DNA from 4 places in the Rhizobium sp. BR 249 genome. Region 1 is predicted to be linked to each of the others. Evidence: predicted binding sites of a transcription regulator. Region 1 holds the regulator's gene; each other region holds the start of a gene.
The links. The regulator LexA, encoded in region 1, represses DNA repair genes until DNA is damaged. The targets are predictions, from matches to a motif close to TGTTCNNNNTGTGTTCNG.
Positions count from the first base shown of each region.

Region 2: a site for LexA is predicted at 4,008-4,025, ahead of QD408_RS10460 (putative DNA modification/repair radical SAM protein). Genes of this name have one in related genera too.
Region 3: a site for LexA is predicted at 4,013-4,030, ahead of dnaE (DNA polymerase III subunit alpha). Genes of this name have one in related genera too.
Region 4: a site for LexA is predicted at 2,314-2,331, ahead of QD408_RS11530 (ImuA family protein). Genes of this name have one in related genera too.

Region 1 covers NZ_JARWKX010000022.1:35,014-40,734, forward strand. Annotated here, with positions in the region: gene eno (phosphopyruvate hydratase) at 1-1,237, opposite strand, end outside; gene kdsA (3-deoxy-8-phosphooctulonate synthase) at 1,378-2,223, opposite strand; gene QD408_RS20030 (VOC family protein) at 2,220-3,113, opposite strand; gene lexA (transcriptional repressor LexA) at 3,312-4,031, shown strand; gene QD408_RS20040 (ComEC/Rec2 family competence protein) at 4,012-5,721, opposite strand, start outside.
Region 2 covers NZ_JARWKX010000008.1:204,641-210,361, forward strand. Annotated here, with positions in the region: gene carB (carbamoyl-phosphate synthase large subunit) at 1-1,260, shown strand, start outside; gene QD408_RS10455 (UdgX family uracil-DNA binding protein) at 1,316-2,770, opposite strand; gene QD408_RS10460 (putative DNA modification/repair radical SAM protein) at 2,770-4,002, opposite strand; gene greA (transcription elongation factor GreA) at 4,257-4,733, shown strand; gene QD408_RS10470 (glycosyltransferase family 4 protein) at 4,761-5,721, shown strand, end outside.
Region 3 covers NZ_JARWKX010000027.1:38,996-44,716, reverse strand. Annotated here, with positions in the region: gene QD408_RS22365 (L,D-transpeptidase family protein) at 1-278, shown strand, start outside; gene dnaE (DNA polymerase III subunit alpha) at 279-3,776, opposite strand; gene QD408_RS22355 (DUF5680 domain-containing protein) at 4,293-4,757, shown strand; gene QD408_RS22350 (ABC transporter ATP-binding protein) at 4,774-5,457, opposite strand; gene QD408_RS22345 (lipoprotein-releasing ABC transporter permease subunit) at 5,472-5,721, opposite strand, start outside.
Region 4 covers NZ_JARWKX010000010.1:32,626-38,346, forward strand. Annotated here, with positions in the region: gene QD408_RS11505 (VOC family protein) at 1-70, opposite strand, end outside; gene QD408_RS11510 (hypothetical protein) at 167-400, opposite strand; gene QD408_RS11515 (HpcH/HpaI aldolase/citrate lyase family protein) at 514-1,419, shown strand; gene QD408_RS11520 (DUF1737 domain-containing protein) at 1,419-1,625, shown strand; gene QD408_RS11525 (metallopeptidase family protein) at 1,752-2,189, opposite strand; gene QD408_RS11530 (ImuA family protein) at 2,352-3,308, shown strand; gene QD408_RS11535 (Y-family DNA polymerase) at 3,349-4,767, shown strand; gene QD408_RS11540 (error-prone DNA polymerase) at 4,764-5,721, shown strand, end outside.

The DNA.
Region 1 (5,721 bases):
GGGGGCCGAGGCCTTCTTCGATGCGGATCAGCTGATTGTACTTGGCAAGACGGTCGGAACGCGACAGCGAGCCGGTCTTGATCTGGCCGCAGTTGGTGGCGACCGCGAGATCGGCAATGGTCGAATCTTCCGTTTCGCCGGAGCGATGCGACATGACGGCGGTGTAGGCAGCCTTGTGCGCCGTATTGACCGCGTCGAGCGTTTCCGTCAGCGAGCCGATCTGGTTGACCTTGACGAGGATCGAGTTGGCGACGCCCATGCGGATGCCGTCGCGAAGACGGGCGGAGTTGGTGACGAAGAGATCGTCGCCGACCAGCTGGGTCTTCTTGCCGATCAGGTCGGTCAGCGTCTTCCAGCCGTCCCAGTCGTCTTCGGCCATGCCGTCTTCGATCGAGATGATCGGGTACTTGGCGGCGAGTTCGGCCAGGTATTCGGCCATGGCGCCGGGCTCGAGCGTGCGGCCTTCACCTTCGAGAACGTATTTGCCGTCCTTGAAGAATTCCGTCGAGGCGCAATCGAGGCCGAGGTAGATGTCCTCGCCCGGCCTGTAGCCGGCTTTCTCGACCGACTTCATGATGAAATCGAGGGCTTCGGAAGCGCTCTTCAGGCCCGGTGCGAAACCGCCTTCATCGCCGACATTGGTGTTGTGGCCCTGTGCCGCGAGTTCCTTGCGGAGCGTGTGGAAGACTTCCGAGCCCATGCGCACGGCTTCGGCGATCGTATCGGCGCCGACCGGCAGGATCATGAACTCCTGGAAGTCGATCGGATTGTCGGCATGGGCGCCGCCGTTGATGATGTTCATCATCGGCACCGGCAGCAGGCTTGCGGAAGCGCCGCCGACGTAACGGTAGAGCGGCAGGCCGGAAGCCTGAGCGGCGGCCTTGGCGACTGCAAGCGAGACGCCGAGAATGGCGTTGGCGCCGAGGCGCGACTTGTTCGGCGTGCCGTCGAGCTCGATCATGATGTTGTCGATCTGGATCTGATTTTCGGCGTCGATGCCGCCGATCGCGTCGAAGATCTCGGTGTTGGCGGCCTCGACCGCCTTCTGGACGCCCTTGCCGAGGTAGCGCTTGCCGCCGTCGCGCAGCTCGACCGCCTCATGCGCGCCGGTCGAAGCGCCCGAGGGTACAGCCGCGCGGCCCATGCTGCCGTCTTCGAGATAGACATCGACTTCGACGGTGGGGTTGCCACGGCTATCGAGAATCTCGCGGGCAATGATATCGGTGATTGCAGTCATGGGTTCTTCCTGCTCGGGTGGGTGATAGGGGTTCGAAACCGTCTTAATCGAAGGTGCGCAAATTACAATGGCACTTTGCGATCCCTTCCATGTCCATATCCAGTCGTCGCTACAGCACGTTCGTGTCAGGCTTTTGACTGTCAGCCCTTGGCGACCGCGTCGAAGGCCAGCAGCTTTTCGAGAAGCCGCGGCATATCCTTGAGATAGACCATGTTCGGGCCGTCGGAAGGCGCATTGTCCGGGTCCTGATGGGTTTCGAGGAAGACGCCAGCAATGCCGGTGGCGACTGCGGCGCGCGCCAGCGTTTCGACGAACTCCCGTTGACCGCCGGAGGATTCGCCCTGCCCGCCCGGCTGCGCCACGGAATGGGTCGCGTCGAAAATCACAGGCGCACCCATCGCTGCCATGATCGGCAGCGAGCGCATGTCGGAGACCAGCGTATTGTAGCCGAAGGAAGCGCCGCGCTCGCACAGCAGCACGTTCGGATTGCCGCTGGCATTGAGCTTCTTCAGGACGTTCTTCATATCCCAGGGCGCAAGGAACTGGCCCTTCTTGACGTTGACGGCGCGGCCGGTCTTGGCGGCGGCGATGAGAAGGTCGGTCTGGCGGCAGAGGAAGGCCGGGATCTGCAGAACATCGACCACCTTTGCGACCTCGTCGCATTGCTCGGCGGTATGGACGTCGGTCAGGACCGGAAAACCGAATTCCTTCTTCAGGTCGGCAAAGATCTCCATGCCCTTCTCAAGCCCGATGCCGCGTTCTGCCGAAAGCGACGTGCGGTTCGCCTTGTCGAAGGAGCTCTTGTAGATGAGGCCGATGCCGAGCTTTGCGCAAAGCTCCTTCAGCGCGCCGGCCATCATGAAAGCATGATCCCGGCTCTCCATCTGGCAGGGGCCGGCGATCAAGGACAGGCGGCCGGTATTGGAAAAGGTGACCTGGCCGTTGCCTTCGCCAACCTTGACTTCGGAATTGGTATTGGAGCTCATCGTGGTTCCTCGAAGGCGAAGAGCGTGCCCTGACCGGGCGCGGGCTTCACCAGAATGCGATTGTTCTTGCGCGTGTAGGTCACCCCGTTAGCAGCCAAATGCGCTTCTGTCACGGCAAGATCGGCGACATTGAAGAGGATTGCCCGGCCCCGCAGGCCGCGCTCGGCGGATGAGACGGCGATCTCGAAATAGGCCTCAAGCCCTTCCGGCGTCATCAGGCTGATTCTCGCATTCGATGCCGCGATATTGACGCCGAAACCGGTTTTCTCGACTGCCGATTGCGCCGCGGCAAGGCTGACGAAGGCGCCGAAGGCCGCTGGTTCCGGGGCTGAAAGCGCCACCTCGGCAATTCCCGTGACGCCATTGGCATGTTTCTCCAGCGCACCACGATCGGCCGGCAGCGGGTTGATGCGCTGACAGGTGAACAGGAAGAGATCGGGCGCGCGCAGATCGCCCGCAAAGGCCAATTTGAAGCTGCCGACGCTCTCCGAACCATCCGGCATCTTCATCGGCCGGCTGAACTCCAACATCTCGCCGGCGCTCGATCCCCTGGTGGCGAACTTCTTATGATCGAGGGTGGAATTCTCGGTGGCGAAGACGATTGCCGAAAGCCCCTCCTCGCCGCAGCGGAAGCGGAAAGCCTGGTTGCGGGCGGTGAAGACATTGCCTTTCCGCGCCGATGCCTCGCTCTCCTCGACGCTCGCAACGCCGAGCGGCTCCAGATAGGTTTTGTCGGCGAAGAAGACGCAGGCATTTTCCGTTCCAAAGGGATGGCGCGCATCGGCGGCAACGGTGAAACCGAGCTTGCCGAGCCTCTCGCGCGCAAGATCGATATTGACGACCGGCAGCACGACATGATCCAGCGGGTGCGGCTTGGCATGCTCGTTCATCGGTTCCTCTCCCTGAAATGGCAAGAGATGTGCGACAGCGCACTCTCAATTCAAGACTTGCCTGCCAAATCCCGCAAATGAAAATAAAAATCGCAACGAGTTGATGGGAAGTTTTACGGAAATTTAGCTACTTGCGGAACACATATGGAACATATAGTGTCTGTTCTGGATTTGTTTCAATCACGGGGTCTGACGTCGATGCTCACGCGCAAACAACAGGAGCTACTCCTTTTCATTCATGAGCGCATGAAGGAATCCGGCGTTCCACCGTCTTTCGACGAGATGAAGGATGCCTTGGATCTCGCCTCGAAATCCGGCATTCACCGCTTGATCACGGCGCTCGAGGAGCGTGGCTTCATTCGCCGCCTACCGAACCGCGCCCGCGCCCTCGAAGTGATCAAGCTTCCGGAGGCCTACAGCCCCAGCATCCAGCCCCGGCGCGGTTTTTCGCCGAGCGTCATCGAAGGCAGCCTCGGCAAGCCCCAGCCGGTCGCCGCTCCCGCTCCTGCAAAGCCCGTCGCCGACAACGGCAACTCGGTCTCCGTGCCCGTCATGGGCCGCATCGCCGCCGGCGTTCCGATCTCGGCGATCCAGAACAACACCCACGACATCGTGGTTCCGGCCGATATGCTCGGCAATGGTGAACACTATGCGCTGGAGGTCAAAGGCGATTCGATGATCGACGCCGGTATCTTCGATGGCGACACCGTGATCATTCGCAATGGGAGCACCGCCAGCCCTGGCGACATCGTCGTGGCCCTCGTCGACGACGAGGAAGCGACGCTCAAACGCTTCCGCCGCAAAGGCGCTTCCATCGCGCTCGAAGCGGCCAACCCGGCTTACGAAACCCGTATCTTCGGGCCGGATCGCGTCAAGGTTCAGGGCAAGCTCGTCGGCCTCATTCGCCGCTATCATTGACACCGGGCGGGCTGGATTCGGCAAAACTCCCGCTGCGCCAATCATAAGCGCGATGGCGCATCCACGGCCGCGACAGCGTGCTGAATGCGGTGACGGTCTGCGGACCGTCATCCGTAAAGCGCAACTCGACGGAACCGGTCCGGCGCAGCGTCTCGCCAGTGAAGAGCGTCGCGCGTGAACGGCAGCGGTCGAACCGCAGCCGCACCGGCGTCACGACGATATTGCCCACATCGCAGGCCGGGCCGAGATAGGCGGCGTTGTCGATGACGGTTACGACTTTTCCATTTGCCAGCCGCGATATGCACCAGGCCTTCTTAACGCAGGAAAAGCGGTTGGCCTCGCCGTTTGCCGCGGCCGCCTGCATCGCGCTCCTCGCTTCCTCCCGCTGATCCGGGGAAAGCTGCAGACGCCGATCGTCTGCCTCGGGGATAGCGGGGCCATCCAGCATCTTCGGCGAATGATGGGTCGGCAGGACCAGCGCTCTCTGCCACTGATCGAAAATGAAATTCGGCGGCCTTTCGCGAGTGGAGGCCATGGCTGCGGCCTCAACGATCCCGACAAGACCGCCATCCTCCGAAATGACAAGGTCCGGCGAGTGGGCGGATGGAAGAACAAGCAAAACGAGCGTCGAAGCCGTCATGACGGCGGTGCCGATACGGCGCAGGCGCGTGCGCAAGAGCGTCATGAGCAGGAAGCCGGCAACGGCAACAGCGAAGTACCAGCCGGGCAAACGGCCGATCCCGATGCCGCCACCCCAGCCGGAAACCGTCTTTGCGACCGCGATCACCAGGTCGAGGCCAAATCCGACCACCTTCCAGGGCAGTGCGTCCAGACCGAAAGGCATGAGCAGCATTGCCAACAGGCCGGCGGGCATGACGATGAAGGAGATGATGGGTATCGTCGCGAGGTTTGCCGGCAAGCCGTAAGCCGTCAGGCGATGAAAATGCTCGATCGAAAAGAGCGCGGTCGAAAAGCCGCCGATCAACGAAGTTAGGAAGACGCCGGCAAAGAAGCCTCCGACCGCAACGAAGGGCCGAACGATCGGCAGTTTCAGAAAGGCATTTTCACGGACGCGCCGATCCTTCCAGAGCTGATAACCCGATACCAGCGCCAGCGTCGCGGCAAAGGACATCTGGAAGCTCGGACCCAATACCTCGGACGGTGAGATGGCAATGATGACCAGCGCGGACAGCGCGACATTGCGCAGGCTGATCGACGGCCGGTCGAAGAAGACGGCGATCAGCATGACGGCCATCATGATGAAGGCGCGTTCGGCCGAGACGGCGAAGCCGGAGATCAGAAAATAGGCGGTAACGGCGAGCAGCGCGCCGCCGGCGGCGATCTTCTTCGTTGGATAGGCCTGGGCGATACCGGGAAAGAGGCTGAGCAGCATTCGAAAGCCGACGAAGAAGATGCCGGCAGACAACGCCATGTTGAGACCCGATATGGCGATGATATGGGCAAGTCCGGACTGGCGCAGCGCCTCCGTCGTCTCATTCGAGATGGCGCGCCGCTCGTCGGTCACGAGGGCGGCCGCAAACGCACCGGTGTCGCCGGGCAGGACCGATCTTATGCGATCACCGATGCCACTGCGCAGCCGGTAGAGCCATTCGAGCAGCGCTTCCGATGTCGATGCCGCGGCCTGCGGCCCCGCCTGCACATCGACCTTGTCGGGTGCACCATAGAAGTA
Region 2 (5,721 bases), on a different contig from region 1:
AAGCTTCTGATGAAGCTCGACTTGAACCAGCCGAACAACGGCATCGCCTATTCGGTCGAGCAGGCCCGCCTGGTCGCCGCCGAAATCGGCTTCCCGCTGGTCGTGCGCCCCTCCTACGTGCTCGGCGGCCGCGCCATGCAGATCCTGCATTCGGAAGGCCAGCTGCAGACCTATCTGCTCGATACGGTTCCGGAACTGGTGCCTGAGGATATCAAGCAGCGTTATCCAAACGACAAGACCGGCCAGATCAACACCCTGCTCGGCAAGAACCCGCTGCTCTTCGACAGCTACCTGACCCACGCCATCGAAGTCGACGTCGACTGCCTCTCCGACGGCACCGACGTCTATGTCGCCGGCATCATGGAGCATATCGAGGAAGCCGGCATCCATTCGGGCGACTCCGCCTGCTCGCTGCCGCCGCGCTCGCTGCCCGTCGAACTGCTCGACGAGCTGGAGCGCCAGGCAAAAGCCATGGCCAAGGCGCTCAATGTCGGCGGCCTGATGAACGTCCAGTTCGCCATCAAGGACGGCACTGTCTACGTGCTCGAAGTCAATCCGCGCGCCTCGCGCACCGTGCCCTTCGTCGCCAAGACCATTGGCGCGCCGATCGCCAAGATCGCCGCCCGCGTCATGGCCGGCGAAAAGCTCGATGCGACCTTCGCCGCCTACGGACAGAAGCCCGATCCGCGCAAGCTCACCCACATCGCCGTCAAGGAAGCCGTCTTCCCCTTCGCCCGCTTCCCCGGCGTCGACACGCTGCTCGGCCCGGAAATGCGCTCGACCGGCGAAGTCATCGGCCTCGACACCGATTTTGCCCTGGCCTTCGCCAAATCGCAGCTCGGCGCCGGCGTCGAGCTGCCGCGTGACGGAACGGTCTTCGTCTCCGTGCGCGACGAGGACAAGGCACGCGTGCTGCCGGCGATCCGCATCCTCGTCGAACAGGGCTTCAAGGTTCTGGCAACAGGCGGCACCGCCCGCTTCCTCGGCGAAAACGGCATCACCGCCACCAAGATCAACAAGGTTCTGGAGGGCCGTCCGCACATCGAGGACGCGATCCGCAACCGCCAGGTCCAGCTCGTCATCAACACCACCGACGGCAACAAGGCGATCTCCGACTCCAAGTCGCTGCGCCGCGCGACGCTGATGCAGAAGGTGCCCTACTACACGACGATGGCCGGCGCCGAAGCCGCCGCCCAGGCGATCAAGGCGCTGAAGGCAGGCAATCTCGAAGTCCGGCCGCTGCAGAGCTACTTCGCGTGAAATCGGACAGCGCCATCGCCCGGTGGGTGATGGCGCGAACTCCGCCGGAATCTCTTTATCCGGCTGATGCGATAAGCCGCTGAATCGTCATCATATCCTCGCGAAACCGCGCCAGTTCCTCCGCCTTCAGCCGCTCGTCGGGAATGCGCAAGAGATAGGACGGATGCACGGTTACGAAGAGGGTGCGCCCTCCTTCCATCGCCATCGCTCTTCCCCTGACATCCTGCAGGCGCTCCTTCACATCGGTCAGCGCCGCAAGCGCCGTCGCTCCCATCGCGACGATCAGCTTCGGCTTGACGAGCGCCATCTCCCGATCGAGCCACCAGCGGCAATGCTTCACCTCGCCCATATTGGGCTTCTGGTGGATGCGCCGCTTTCCGCGCGGCTCGTATTTGAAATGCTTGACGGCATTGGTGATGTAGAGCCTCGACCGGTCGATGCCCGCCTCTGATATCGCCTGATCGAGAAGCCTGCCGGCAGGTCCGACGAAGGGACGCCCTGAAATATCCTCCTGGTCGCCCGGCTGCTCGCCGACGAACATCGCCTCCGCATCGCACGGCCCCTCCCCGAATACCGTCTGGGTCGCATTGGCGTGAAGCGGACAGCGCGTGCAGACAGCAGCCTCCGAGCGCAGTGCTTCGAGTGTGCCCGCCGGAGCCTCCGATTCTGCAGGAAGATTGCGCGCGGCCTGCTGCAAGCGGTCGTGAAAGGGCAGCGATTGCGTCGCTTCCCGCGCCGCCATCTCCTGCACTTTGCTTTCGGCCGATGCGATCAAGCCGGGAATGAGATCGGCTTCCGGCAGGTTCCTCCAGTATTTCTTCGGCATCTCCGCCTGCATCGCCTTCACCTTCAATCGCGCCGGGTTGAAAATGTTGGCGTAGTAGGTGCGCCAGAGTTCGTCCGTGGCATCGCTGAGATTGGGCTTTTCGCAGGGCTCGTCGGTGATCGTCAGCCGCTCGCCGTCCCAGGCCGCTGAGCCCTTGGGCGTGGCAATCAGCCAGTCCATGTCGTTGAAGCGCCGCTGGAAGAAGGGAGCCGTGCGCCTGACGATATGATGATCCGGCTCGAACCAGGCGAGGAACTTTCGACGCGCCGCCGCTACCGCGCCGACTTCCTTGAAACGGACGAAGGCCGTCATCTTGTGCGCGTCGCGCCGAACGTTCTTCGCCATCAGCCTGGCCCGCACGACATCCTCGTCGGAAGAGACTTCAAGCAGTTGCCGGTCCAGTTGCAGCCGCCAGAGCAGGCGGTAAAGCAGGGAAAACCGCGCCGGATCGGAATGGCAGAGAACCGTCTCCGCAAGCTCGATGAAGGCCGGCGGCACCGTCATCGGCTTGCGTGATGCCGCAGGCTCCGGCGGCATGGCGTCGCGTTGAAACGAAAGATCGGCCTCAGCACTTTTTTCGCGCCAATCGATCTCCTCGGGCAAGATGCCTGCGGCCGCCAGGGCGCGCGCGGCATCGCGCCATTCGCCAAGCTCTCCCCGCCCCGCAAGCACGACCCGGCGCATCACAGCAACGACAATTGTTCAGGCTGCGGCTCGAACATGGCGCGCAGGTCCTGGCGGTCGATCAGCCGGCGCGGCGACCAGCCTTCCGCCGAGATAAAGGCTTGGACCTTCTTGATCGAAACACCGAGCCGCGAGAGATCGTCGAGCCGGAGGCGGCGAAAACGGCGCGAGGAAACGATCGCCTTCACCGTCTTGGTGCCGAGACCGGGTACGCGCAATAACCGCTCGCGCTCGGCTTTGTTGATGTCGACGGGAAATTCAGCCCGGTTGGCAAGCGCCCAGGCAAGTTTCGGATCGAGATTGAGATCGAGCATGCCGCCCGCCTGGTTTGCGGTAATCTCGTCGACGCCGAAACCGTAGAAGCGATAGAGCCAGTCGGCCTGATAAAGCCGATGCTCGCGCATCAACGGTGGCTTGATGAGCGGCAGGTTCTTCGAAGCGTCGGGGATCGGGCTGAAGGCCGAATAATAGACACGCCTCAGGCCATAGCTGCTGTAGAGCCGGCCGCTGCTGGCAAGGATGGTCGCGTCGCTCGCCCCGTCCGCCCCGACGATCATCTGCGTGCTCTGGCCGGCAGGGACGAAACGCTGGCGCTTCTTCGTCTTCAGCGTCGGTTCGCCGGCCGCTTCGATCTTCAGCCTGAGATCCCCCATCGATCGCCGGATATTGGCCGGCTTCTTTTCCGGCGCAAAGCGGGTGATGCCGCTGTCGGTCGGCAGTTCGATATTGAGCGACAGCCTGTCGGCATGAAGCCCCGCCTCCTCGATCAGATGCGGCGACGCCTCGGGGATCGCTTTGAGATGGATATAGCCGCGAAAATTATGGGTCACGCGCAGTTCGCGGACGATGCGGACCATCTCCTCCATCGTGTAATCGGAAGAGCGAATAATGCCGGAGGAAAGGAACAGGCCTTCGATATAATTGCGGCGGTAGAATTCGAGCGTCAGCCAGACGACCTCCTCAGCCGTGAAGCGTGCCCGCTCGACATTGCTGGACGAGCGATTGACGCAATAAGCGCAGTCGTAGATGCAGAAATTGGTGAGCAGGATCTTCAGCAGCGAAATGCACCGCCCATCCGGAGCATAGGCATGGCAGATGCCGGACCCTTCGGTCGAACCCAGTCCTCCGCTTGCGCTCGAATCGCGTTTCACAGTGCCGCTGGAGGCGCAGGAAGCGTCATATTTCGCGGCGTCGGAAAGAATGGCCAAGCGTTCGGCAAGCGACTTCTTCATTCTTATGTTCACTATATGTTCCAATAAACGCAGTCAACCGAAACGATCCCGCCTCCGCCCATTTTTGGGGGTGCATCGCCCGATAGCGCCGCGGGTTGGATCTCGCCCATGCGAATTTTCTGGAAATCGGCCTTGCCGATCTGCTATAAGCACTTAACTAGGATTGTGGCACGGTTCCGAAGCTCCCCTTCGGGACCTGTTTTCTTTTGTGTGGGCGCCTGATTGCGCGGACGCAAGGAGTGAAGGACAGAAAAATGGTTGAAAAGGTACCGATGACGCAGGGTGGTTTCGTCAAGCTGCAGGAAGAGCTGCGCTGGCGTCAGCAGGAGGAGCGCCCCCGAATCATCGAGGCGATCGCCGAAGCCCGTGCTCATGGCGACCTTTCCGAAAATGCCGAATACCATGCCGCCAAGGAAGCCCAAAGCCACAACGAGGGCCGCATCAGCGAACTGGAAGACCTGACGGCGCGCGCCGAGGTCATCGACCTCACCAAGATGTCGGGCGACAAGATCAAGTTCGGCGCCAAGGTGAAGCTCGTCGACGAGGACACCGAGGAAGAAAAGACCTACCAGATCGTCGGCGACCAGGAAGCCGACGTCAAGGCCGGCCGCATCTCCATCTCCTCCCCGATCGCCCGCGCGCTGATCGGCAAGGAAGTCGGCGATTCCATCGAGGTCAACGCACCCGGCGGTTCCAAGGCCTACGAGATCCTCCAGGTTTCCTGGGGCTGATCGCCCGCCAGACACGAGATCCATCCCTTGCCGGACATTCGTGACGTCGAGATCATCGCGCCCAATTTCAAGCGCCGGCTCTCCGGCGTCACGTCGACCATCGTCCAGCTCATCCCGTGCCAGCTCCGGCTCGGCATCCGGATCGCGACGCTCGGCCCCGGCCTGCCGGAGGGCCTTCCGAAACTGAAGTGGCCGCAACTCGTCGGCCTCTGGCGCCCGCCGGCACGCCGGCGCCACCGCGTCTGGCACGCCCGCCGCAACAATGAGATGGCCGTCGGCATCCTGCTTCGCCATGTCCTGCGCATGCCGCTGAAGCTGCTCTTCACCTCGGCCGCGCAACGCCGCCACACCGCCTATACGAAATGGCTGATCCGCCGCATGGACGCGGTGATCGCAACCAGCGACCGGTCCGGCTCCTTCCTCGAGGTGCCCCACACCGTCATCCAGCACGGCGTCGACCTCTCCCTGTTCCACCCGCCGGAAACGGCCGAGGACGGCATCGCTGCGACCGGCCTGCCCGGCCGCTATCTCGTCGGCTGCTTCGGCCGCGTGCGCCATCAGAAGGGCACCGATCTCTTCGTTCAGGCGATGATCGAACTCCTGCCGCAGCACCCGGAATGGACGGCCATCGTCTCCGGCCGGGTGACGGCGGAGCACGTGGGCTTTGGCGAAAAGCTCAAGGCCGATGTCGCCGCCGCCGGCCTCAGCGACCGCATTCTCTTCCTTGGCGAAGTGCCTGATATCAAGGTCTGGTATCGCCGGCTGACGCTTTACGTCGCCCCTTCCCGCAACGAAGGCTTCGGTCTGACACCGCTCGAAGCCATGGCCTCGCGGACCGCCGTGGTGGCGTCGGATGCGGGCGCCTATGCCGAGCTCATTGCCGAGGGCGAGTCCGGCTCGGTGGTGGCTGCCGGCGATGGCGAGGCGCTGACGCGGGCAATCGCCCCCTATATCGCAGATCCCGCGCTGGCGATCGCCCATGGCGAGA
Region 3 (5,721 bases), on a different contig from region 1:
TCGATGAAACGGCCGGCACGGCCGACTGGCTCGGCGTGACGCTTGCGAACAATCTCTCCCGCGAGACGATGAAGCGGCTCGGCATCACCAATCAGGAAAGCTCGATCCTCGCGGGCAAACCGATCGCCCGGTCGCTCAGCCGCATCGCGATTCCGGAGGAAACCCGCCGCAAGATCGACGCACTGATCGCGCCAGGCTCGACCCTGACGATCTCCGATACCGGCGTCGGCCCGGAGACCGGGGAAGGCACGGATTTCATCACGATCACCCGTGGGTAATCAGACGAGCTCGACGTCGATGACACCAGGAGCGGCGCGAAGAGCGGCGGCGATCTCAGGCGTGATGCGGTATTTCTCCGGCAGCGCCACTTCCACCTCGCGTTTGCCCTCTTCCTTGATGACGATGAAGGAAACGAGGCCGTCGCCCTTGGCGTTGAGATGGCCGGCCACCATTTTCAGCGGCCCGGAATCTCTGACATAGACGCGCAGCGCCTTCTGCATCTGCAGCGACTTTTCCTCCAGCGACTGGATCGTCTGGATGCGCAAACCGATACCCTCCGGCCGCTCCTCCCCGGTCGCGGTCAGCAGGAAGGATTTTCCGGACTCGAGCACGTCGCGATACTGGTTCAGCATCTCCGAAAACAGCACCGCCTCGAACTGGCCCGAGGAATCGGAAAAGACGATGATGCCCATTTTGTTGCCGGTGCGGGTCTTGCGCTCCTGCTTCGAGATGACGGTGCCGGCAAGGCGCGCATTGGCGGCGCCTTGTTTGATCGCCTGAGAAAACTCGGCAAAGGTCTGCACGCGCATCTTCTGCAGGATGTTGCTGTAGGAATCGAGCGGGTGGGCGGTGAGATAGAAGCCCAGCACCTGGAATTCCTTGAGCAGCCGCTCCGAAGCCAGCCAAGGGGAATAGGGCGGCAAGGAGATCTTCTCCGGGCCTGAGTTGAGTGCGCTGCCAAAAATGTCCGACTGGCCGCTCAGCTTGTTTTCCTGGGCGCGCTGGGCATAACCGAGAATGCGATCAAGGCCGGCGGCCAACTGGGCGCGGTCGGTGCCGAAACAATCGAAGGCGCCGGCATAGATCAGGCTTTCGAGCACGCGGCGGTTCACCTGGCGCGGATCGATGCGCAGGCAGAAATCCTCGATGCCGGCAAAAGGCTTGTCGCCGCGCACCTCGACGATGTGGTCGACGGCGGATTCGCCGACGCCTTTGAGGGCGGCCAGCGCGTAATAGATGCGATTGTCGCCGGTCTCGAAATGACGGAAGGAGGTCTGCACCGAGGGCGCGATCACCTCGATGCCGAGGCGCTTGGCGTCCTGACGGAAATCATTGACCTTTTCCGTGTTGGACATATCGAGCGTCATCGAGGCGGCGAGGAATTCGACCGGATAATGCGCCTTCATGTAGGCCGTCTGGTAGGAGACGATCGCGTAAGCGGCGGCGTGCGACTTGTTGAAGCCGTAGTTTGCGAACTTCGCCAAGAGTTCGAAGATGTTGTCGGCCTGCGGCTTCGATACGCCATTCTTGACGGCGCCGACGACGAAGCGTTCGCGCTGCTGGTCCATCTCCGCCTTGATCTTCTTACCCATGGCGCGGCGCAGAAGGTCGGCTTCGCCAAGCGAATAGCCCGACAGGACCTGGGCGATCTGCATCACCTGTTCCTGGTAGACGATAACGCCCTGCGTTTCCTTGAGCAGGTGGTCGATCATCGGATGGATCGATTCCAGCTCCTCATCGCCGTGCTTGCGGGCATTGTAGGTCGGGATGTTCTCCATCGGGCCGGGACGGTAAAGCGCCACCAGCGCGATGATGTCCTCGATGCAGTCCGGCTTCATGCCGATCAGCGCCTTGCGCATGCCGGCACTTTCCACCTGGAACACACCGACCGTCTCGCCGCGTGACAGCATCTCGTAGGTCAGTTTGTCGTCGAGAGGAATGGCGGCGAGATCGACATTGATGCCGCGCTTGGCAACGAAATCGACGGCGACCTTCAATACCGTCAGCGTCTTCAGGCCGAGGAAGTCGAATTTGACGAGGCCGGCCTGCTCCACCCACTTCATGTTGAACTGGGTGACCGGCATGTCGGAGCGCGGATCGCGATACATCGGCACCAGCTTGGAAAGCGGCCGGTCGCCGATGACGATGCCGGCGGCATGCGTCGAGGCGTGGCGATAAAGCCCTTCGATCTTCTGGGCGATGTCGAGCAGGCGCGCGACCACCGGCTCTTTCGCCGCCTCCTCCTGCAGCTTCGGCTCCTCCTCGATCGCCTTGGAGAGCGGCGTCGGATTGGCCGGATTGTTCGGCACGAGTTTGCAGATCTTGTCGACCTGGCCGTAGGGCATTTCCAGCACGCGGCCGACATCGCGAAGGGCGGCACGCGCCTGCAGCGAACCGAAGGTGATGATCTGCGCCACCTGCTCACGGCCATACTTGGCCTGAACGTAACGGATCACCTCTTCGCGGCGATCCTGGCAGAAGTCGATGTCGAAGTCCGGCATCGAGACGCGTTCCGGATTGAGGAAGCGCTCGAAGAGCAGCGAGAAACGCAACGGATCGACGTCGGTGATCGTCAGCGCATAAGCGACCAGCGAGCCCGCGCCGGACCCGCGGCCCGGACCGACCGGAATATCATGCTGCTTGGCCCATTTGATGAAGTCGGAAACGATCAGGAAGTAGCCGGGGAAGCGCATACGCTCGATGACGCTGAGCTCGAATTCCAGCCGCTCGCGATAATCCTTTTCTTCGTAGCCCGGCGACATGCCGAGCGTGGCAAGCCGCATATCGAGCCCTTCGACCGCCTGGCGGCGCAATTCGCCGGCCTCGGCGCGCTCGGCCTCCTCGGCATCGTCGGTGGCGCCGGTGAAGCGCGGCAGGATCGGCTTTCGCGTCTTCAGCACGAAGGAGCAGCGCCTGGCAATCTCGATCGTATTCTCCAGCGCTTCCGGCAGGTCGGCAAAAAGCTTGGCCATTTCGGCCCGGCTCTTCAGGTAATGATCCGGCGTCAGGCGAAAGCGGCTGTCGTCGGAAACGATGGCGTTGTGCGCAACCGCCATCAGCGCGTCATGGGCGTCGTAGTCGTCGCGCGCCGGGAAGAAGGCTTCGTTGGTCGCAACCAGCGGCAGGTCATGGGCATAGGCCAGCCCAACAATTTTTTGTTCGTGCCGCTTGTCGTAGGTGCCGTGCCGCTGCAGCTCGACATAGAGCCTGTCGCCGAAGAGGCGTTTCAGCGCGAGCAACCGGACTTCCGCCTGGGCGGGATGGCCGTCCTTGAGCGCCGCATCGACCGGCCCGGTCAGGGCGCCGGTCAGAGCGATCAGCCCTTCGGTCCCTGCCTCCTCCAGCCAAGAGGCCCTGATATGGATGGCCTGATTGCCCTCGCCGCCGAGATAGGCGCGGCTGACGAGATCGACGAGGCGTTCGTAACCGGCGTCCGTAGCGGCGAGAAGAACGATCGACGGCAGCTTGATCACCGCCTGCTGGCCGCCGCGCTTTTCCGTTTCCAGCCCGTCTTCCATGTCGATCGAGACCTGGCAGCCGATGATCGGCTGCAGGCCCTCGTCCATCGCCTTCTGAGAGAATTCCAGCGCGATGAACAGATTGTTGGTATCGGTGATGGCGATCGCCGGCTGGCTGTCGCCGGTCGCCTTGTAAAGGATCTTCTTCAGAGGCAGCGCGCCCTCGAGAAGCGAATAGGCGGAGTGGACCCTTAGGTGGATGAAGCCCGGCGTGCCGCCGGTCGCCTCACCCGTTGAACCCTTTGCCGTCTCCGCCATGATATGCCTTCCCAATCACCCGAATGAATCGGACGCATTGTCGGCATTGAGGGCGATGATGTCCAGAAGAAGTCCCGCGTCCGAACCGCATGACTGCCATGCGATCCCCTGAAAACTTTAGATCGCGATGACGATAAGCGAGAAGCTGGCAACGAACATTGCGATGGAGGTGAATGCTGCGATATCACGGATCATGTCAGTCATTTGGCTCTCCTTTACTCGTTATGTTTTTAATTTGTTCCATATATGTTCGCATGTCAACAGGAATCTTTTCCTCCGTACTTGCGTTTGAAAAATGCCCGTCGCGTGCTGCGAATCGCGCGCGGCCTCGATGCCGGCGTTGAATATACCCGGCAACCGCGCCTGGCATTCCCAACCCGGGACGGATCGGCGCGGATCGTCCAATGTCGGACGCGTGTGCCCCAGAGGAACAAAGCGCCGCTCGCCATTTTGTTCTTCTTATGTTCTAACCGTCCTGTTATATCAATTCAGATGAGTCAGGGGAGGAGGATGATAATGCTCGATAGCGCGATGCTGCACGGCTTCATTGTCGAGGCCAAGGCCGCGACCTACGTCGGGGGTGGTGTGCCTCGCCTGCCCTGCCGGCCGGGTGCTCATGATATCGGCTATTTCAGCGGCGACTGGCGCTATCTCGACAGTTATTTCGGCGGCACGGATTTCGCCGGCCAGGAAGTGGTGTGGTTTGCCGATGAACCCATCTGGGCGATGAATTATTTCGGCTGCGTCATCGCGCCCGATCTCATCGACGGCAGTGCGGCCGGAACGGTGATCAAGGCGGCGCTCTCGGCAATGTATCGGGAAGGCCGGTTTCTTGGCGGAATGGAATTCGATCATCCACTCGGCCGTTATATCGACCGCAGCGAAGGCGGCTGCGACCGGTTCAACGGCCATCAATGCATCATGGTCGGCGGCCGCAAGGCCTATGCGCTCGACTATCGCGGCGGGCTGGTCATCCCCTGATCGCTGGGCCGATGCGCTAGAAGTCGACGATCTTGCCGTCCGAGATCGTCACGCGCCGGTCCATGCGACGGGCGAGTTCGTGATTGTGGGTGGCGATGAGGGCGGCGAGGCCGGATTGGCGCACCAGCGCCTCCAGCGCGTCGAAGACGTAAGCTGCCGTTTCCGGGTCGAGATTGCCGGTTGGCTCGTCGGCCAGAAGCAAGCTCGGCGCATTGGCGACGGCCCGGGCGATCGCGACGCGCTGCTGTTCGCCGCCGGAAAGTTCGCCGGGGCGATGGGCGCCACGATGGCCGATGCGCATGTAATCGAGAAGCTGGCCGGCCCGCTCGCCGGCTTCCTTCCAGGACAGCCCGGCGATCAGCTGCGGCATCATGATGTTTTCGAGCGCCGAAAATTCCGGCAGGAGATGGTGGAACTGGTAGACGAAGCCGATCTCGCTGCGGCGGATCGCGGTACGCTTCTCGTCGGAAAGGCCGTCGCAGGCGTGGCCATTGATGGTGACTTCACCGCCGTCGGGATGTTCGAGCAGACCCGCGACATGCAGCAGCGTCGATTTGCCGGTGCCGGAGGGAGCAACGAGCGCGACCATCTCGCCTTTCGACAGCGAGAAATCCGCGCCTTTCAGGATGGCGAGCAGCGTATCGCCCTGCCCGTAATGGCGCTCGACGCCGGTAAGCTTGAGAACGACGTTGCGTTTCATGAAGGCGGCATTCCTTATTCGTAGCGCAGGGCCTGCACCGGATCGAGCCTGGAGGCGCGCCAGGCCGGGAAGATGGTCGCGATGAAGGAGAGGCTGAGCGCCATGACGACCACCGAGATCGTTTCGCTGATATCCATCTCGGCCGGCAGCTGGCTGAGGAAATAGACCTGCGGATTGAAGATTACGGTGCCGGAGATCCAGGAAAAGAACTGGCGGATGGATTCGATGTTGACGCAGACGAGAACGCCGAGCAGCACGCCCGCA
Region 4 (5,721 bases), on a different contig from region 1:
TCAGGTAGGGCAGCAGGCCATTCTTGACCGGCGGCATTTTGACCGGATTGCTTTCCGTATCCATGCTCATCCTCCATCGTTTTTGAGCGCCGGCTGAATGCCTGGCTGCTTCAAAGACGTATCATGGAAGCATGATCCGACAGTGTCGGTCAGTTTTTTAAGCGGCTTAGAGATCGATAATCGTGCCGCGGCCGTCGTTCCAGATGCGCATCTCCGGCTTACCGTTGTTTGCCTTGGCGCGCACCGGGGCGGGCTTCATCTTCATCGAAAGCGCGCGGCCGACCATGAGCACGGTCAGAATACCGCCGACGGCGAGCGTCACCGAGAAGGTGAGAAGCAGCATGGCCACGAAAAAGGTGGCGCCGGCAAGCATGATGAAGATGGAGCGAATGTTCTGCATTGGTTTTAGACCTTTCTTCGGAAAGGAATGTGGTCCTTCTTTTTCTTCTCTGCAAGGCAAGCATGGCTTTTTGTTGTCTTGCCGGATTTTGCGAAGCTTGGCACTAATTGCTGATGAGCCGAACCATACCTCTCCGTTCCCTGCGTCTACGCCGCTCGGTGTTGAGCGTGCCCGCCATCAACGCGCGGGCGCTCGAAAAGAGCCATTCCCTTGATTGCGATGCCGTTATTTTCGATCTGGAGGATTCCGTCGCGCCCGAAAAGAAGGAAGAAGCGCGAGAAAATTTGAGACGTTTTTTTGCCGGGCCGCCTCCGGAGGGCAAGGAAAGGATCATCCGCATCAATTCTTTGTCATCCGAATTCGGGCCGGCGGATCTCGATCTGGTCAAGGACGTTTCGCCCGATGCCGTTCTGCTGCCGAAAGTGGACGAGCCGCAGGATGTCAGGGCGATTGGCGATCTACTGGCGGAAGCGGACGCTCCGGAGGAATTGCGTATCTGGGCGATGATCGAGACGCCGCGCGGCGTGCTGAATGTCGGGGCAATCGCCGAAGCCGGCCGCACGCCGGGATCGCGGCTCGATTGCCTCGTCGTCGGCCTCAACGACCTACGCAAGGAAACGGGCGTCTTGCCGCAGCCGGGGCGGACCTATCTCGTGCCCTGGCTGATGCAGGTCATCCTGGCGGTCAAGGCCTACGGGCTCGATGCACTCGACAGCGTCTTCAACGATTTCCGCGATGGCGAAGGCTTCGATGCCGAATGCGGACAGGGCCGCGCCATGGGTTTTGCCGGCAAGATGCTGATCCACCCCTCGCAGATTGAAGCCGCCAACCGGCGTTTCGGGCCGAGCGCGGAGGAGATCGCGGAAGCCGAAGAAATCATATCAGCCTTTGCCGATCCGGCTGCCCAAGGCCTCAACGTCATCAATGCGAACGGGCGGATGATCGAGCGGCTGCATCTTGTCCAGGCCGAAGCTCTGGTTCATAAATTGCGCCTGATTTCCGCAAGAAAGCCCGCCTGATGAAACTCTACCGCTTCCTGACTGGTCCCGACGACGCTTCCTTCTGTCACAAGGTCACCGCCGCCCTCAACAAGGGCTGGTCGCTGGAAGGTTCGCCGACCTATGCCTTCAATGCCGCAACCGGCGCGATGCAATGCGGCCAGGCGGTCGTCAAGACTGTCGAAGGCAAGGATTACGATCCTGAGATGAAGCTTTCCGAGCAATAGCACCTTCTGCCGAACGCGCGGTTTAAAGCATGTCGCGCAAAAGTGTGCAGCGGTTTTGCGGCAACGACATGCGTAAAAACAAAGAGCTAAAGCGCAAGGAGCGAATCTAAAAGATCGCGACGCGCTTTAGCGCTCGGTGGCTTCCTCGGCGCTTGCCTCGATCCGCTCCATGTCCTCGTCGCTCAGCCCGAAATGGTGGCCGATCTCATGGATCAGGACATGGGTGATGATATCGCCGAGCGTCTCGTCGTTTTCGGCCCAGTAGTCGAGGATGGGACGGCGATAGAGGCGGATGCGGTTCGGCATCTCGCCGGTTTCCACCGTGAAGCGTTCGGAAATGCCCCTGCCCTCGAAAAGACCGAGCAGATCGAAAGGCGTTTCCAGCGCCATGTCCTCGAAAACGTCGTCATCGGGAAAATCCTCGATCTCGATCGTGAGGTTGGTCGTCAGCCGGCGGAATTCATCCGGCAAATGGCTGTAAGCCTCCATGGCCAGCGACTCGAAAGTGCTGATCGTCGGCGCATGGCGGTCTCGCCAATCATCGCTCTGGTCTATGCGGGCCATGAATATTCCTTCCTTTGCGGGCCCATATAGAACCTTTATCGCCGTTTTTCGAGTGTGGAATCAAAGGCAGGAATAAATTCATATAAAATGGTTGTTGACTCTTCTCCGGCTCTCTGGAATCCATAAGAACATAACAGGAACAAGACGGATCGGAGTAACGCCATGGCGCAGAACGCCCTGGCGCGCGAGCGGCTTTTTGCGCTCCGCGAAACCATCGCCAAACTGGAAGGAAAACCCGCGCCGGCGCTTGCGGCAGCGGAGCGGGAAGCCTTGGCATCGGGCAAGGAGACGAGGCAGGCTGCGCAGTGCAATGGCCGCGGACTTCGGCTGCCGTTCGGCGTGACCTTACTCGACGAAGCGATGGAAGGTGGCCTGCCGCTCGATGCGATTACGGAAATCCGTTCCAGCCTTCTTCGGAATGCCGGGGCTGCCTGCGGCTTCGCGCTCGCCGCTGCGGCTCTGTTGCAGCGGCTGGAGGAGAATGACGGCCATCGTTCGCCGATACTCTGGATCGGCGATACGATCTCGACCATGGAGGCCGGTCTTCCCTATGCGGTGGGCCTGCAGGATTTCGGCCTGCGGCCGGACTGTTTCCTGTTTGCTTTGCCGCGCAAGCTCGAAGAGGCGCTCTGGCTTGCGGAAAGCGCGGTGGAAAGTGGCGCCTTTTCGGTCGTCATCCTGGAGATCAGGGGCAATCCTGCGCATTTCGGCCTGACCGAGAGCCGGCGGCTCGGTCTGCGCGCCAAGGCGGTCGGCCGCCCGCTCTTCCTGCTTCGGCAGGCGGGGGAGGAGGAGGCAAGCAGCGCCGTCTTCCGCCTGCTGGCCGAACCCGCGCCATCCGGCATGCGGTCCCTGCCGAATGGATCGCGGCTTGCCGGCAGCATCGGCAATCCGGTTTTTCGTCTCAGCCTGGAGAAGAGCCACAACCCGGCTCCGCTCTCCCTTCTTCTGGAGTGGAACCCCCATGAACGTCAGTTTTTCCCCATCGGCGAACCAAGGCACGCTCTTACTCCAGACGAGCGGTCAGCGTATCCTGGCGCTCAGTTTCCCGCATCTACCGACAGACAGGATCGCCCGCAAAAAATGGGGACTTTCCTGGCGTTCGAAAGGGCGTCCTGAAGCCGCGCCGATCGTCTGTGCCGGAAAGCACGAGAATGCCATGCGGCTGACGGCGCTTGATGAGGCCGCGGAAGCCTTCGGCCTGAAGAAGGGCCAGGGTGTCGCGGAAGCCCGCGCCATGCATCCGAAGCTCGATATCGTCGAGGAAGATCCGGCCGCCGACGCGCGGCTGCTCGAAGCCATCGCCGACTGGTGCGACCGCTATACGCCTTTGGTGGCGATCGACGGACGGGACGGGCTCTTCCTCGACATCAGCGGCTGCACCCATCTCTTCGGCGGCGAGAGAGCGCTGCTGAGGGATATTCTCATGCGGCTTTTCCATATGGGGCTGGATGTGCGCGGTTCGATCTCCTCTTCCCCCGGTCTTTCCTCGGCCGTCTCCCGCTTCGGCAATGGCGGCGTCGTCGAAGACGAGGAGATGGAGGATGTGCTGGCGCCGTTGCCGGTTGCCGCACTTCGGTTGAACGAAGAGATCGTGGCATCGCTGAAGAAGCTCGGGCTGAAATATATCGGCGATGTCATGAACGCGCCGCGGGCGCCGTTGACCCGTCGTTTCGGGGCAAGCCTGCTTCTGCGGCTCGACCAGGCGCTTGGACATGACGAGGAACCGGTTTCGCCGCGGCTGCCTGTTGCCAGCCTGTCGGCCGAGCGGCGCCTGGCCGAACCGATCGGCACGGAGGAGGATATTCTCGCCCTTGCCGGCCAGGTCGCCATGTCGTTGAAACCATCCCTGGAAGCGCGCGGCGCCGGCGGCCGCGCCTTCGAACTCGTGCTCTTTCGGGTCGACGGCAGGGTTTTCCGGATTGCCGTCGGCGCTTCGCGGCCGCTCAGGGAGCCGAAGCGGATCGCGGATCTCTTTTCCCAGCGTCTGCAGGCTATTCATGACGATCTCGATGCCGGCTACGGTTTCGAGATCCTGCGGCTGAATGTCGTGCGTCATGAGCCCTTCGAAGCGACGCAGGGAGATTTCGACGGCGGCCGGCAAAGGGAAATTTCGCTTGCAGCCTTCGTCGACCGTGTCTCGGCCCGCCTCGGCGCGGACTGTCTGCAGGGTTTTCAGCTTCGCGAGAGCCATGTGCCGGAACGCGCGGTCGTCGCAAGTCCCTTGATGGAGGGTTTCCCCACGCATCGCAAAAGCGGAGAAAGCCGTCTCTCCCCCTCCCGCAGCGAGCGGCCCTTGCGGCTTTTCGCCAGGCCGGAACCGGTGGAGGCTTCGCTTGCCGAAGTTCCGGAAGGGCCGCCGCAAAGCTTCCGTTGGAGGCGCATGCAGCATCAGGTCTTGCGCAGCGAAGGTCCGGAACGCCTTGCCATGGAGTGGTGGATCGATGGCGCCGATGCCAGGACCCGTGACTATTTCCGGGTCGAGGACAATGCCGGTCATCGCTTCTGGATCTATCGAGAAGGCTTTTATGGCGAGGAGCCGCCGCCGCGCTGGTTCATGCACGGGGTTTTCGCATGAACAGGGCGCCTGCATTCTTCGAGATCGGTGCACGCACCAATTTCTCCTTTCTGGAAGGTGCTTCGAAGCCTGAGGAAATGGTGATGCAGGCTGCCATGCTGAAACTTTCCGGTCTTGGGATTGCGGACCGAAACTCGGTTGCCGGCGTCGTCAGGGCGTATGCGCAGGCGCAGGAGATCGAAGAGAAATTCAAGCGAAGGCATGAAAAGAACCTCGATGGGAAAGAGGAGAAAATTCTCGATCCGATCCGGATTCAACCGGGCGCCCGGCTCGTCTTTTCGGACGGGACCCCCGAAATCCTTGCCTATCCCCGGAACAGGCGGGGATGGGCGCATCTCTGCCGTTTGCTGAGCGCGGGAAACCTGCGGGCGGAAAAAGGCTCCTGCCTGCTTTACGAGGCGGATATCATGGAATGGGGAGACGAGATGATGCTCGCCCTCGTCCCCGATCCGTCGGTTGCCGGCAAAATTGCCGGTGAGCAGGAATTGGCGGCCTGTCTCGAACGGTTCCGGGAACGCTTCGGGGAGGCATTTCATATGGCGCTGGCGCCTGCCTATGACGGCCGAGACCGTCAGGTTTTCGCAGCACTTTTCATGATCGCCGCCCGCAACGCTATTCCTGTCGTCGCGACCAACCAGCCGCTCTATCACCATACCGACCGGCGCCCCCTTTCCGATATCGTCATCTCGATCCGGGAGCATGTGCCGATTGCCGAGGCAGGTTTTCTTCTTGCCTCGAATGCCGAGCGCTATCTGAAGGATTCACGTGAAATGGCCCGCGTCTTCCGGGATTATCCGGAGGCGATCGCCAATACCCAGGTGTTTTTCGGCAGGCTTTCGTTTTCGCTCGATGAACTCAAACACAATTATCCGCCGGAAAACGACCCCGGCGAAACGCCCTATGAAACCCTCGAGCGATTGACGAGGACAGGGGCTGCGAAGCGTTATCCGGATG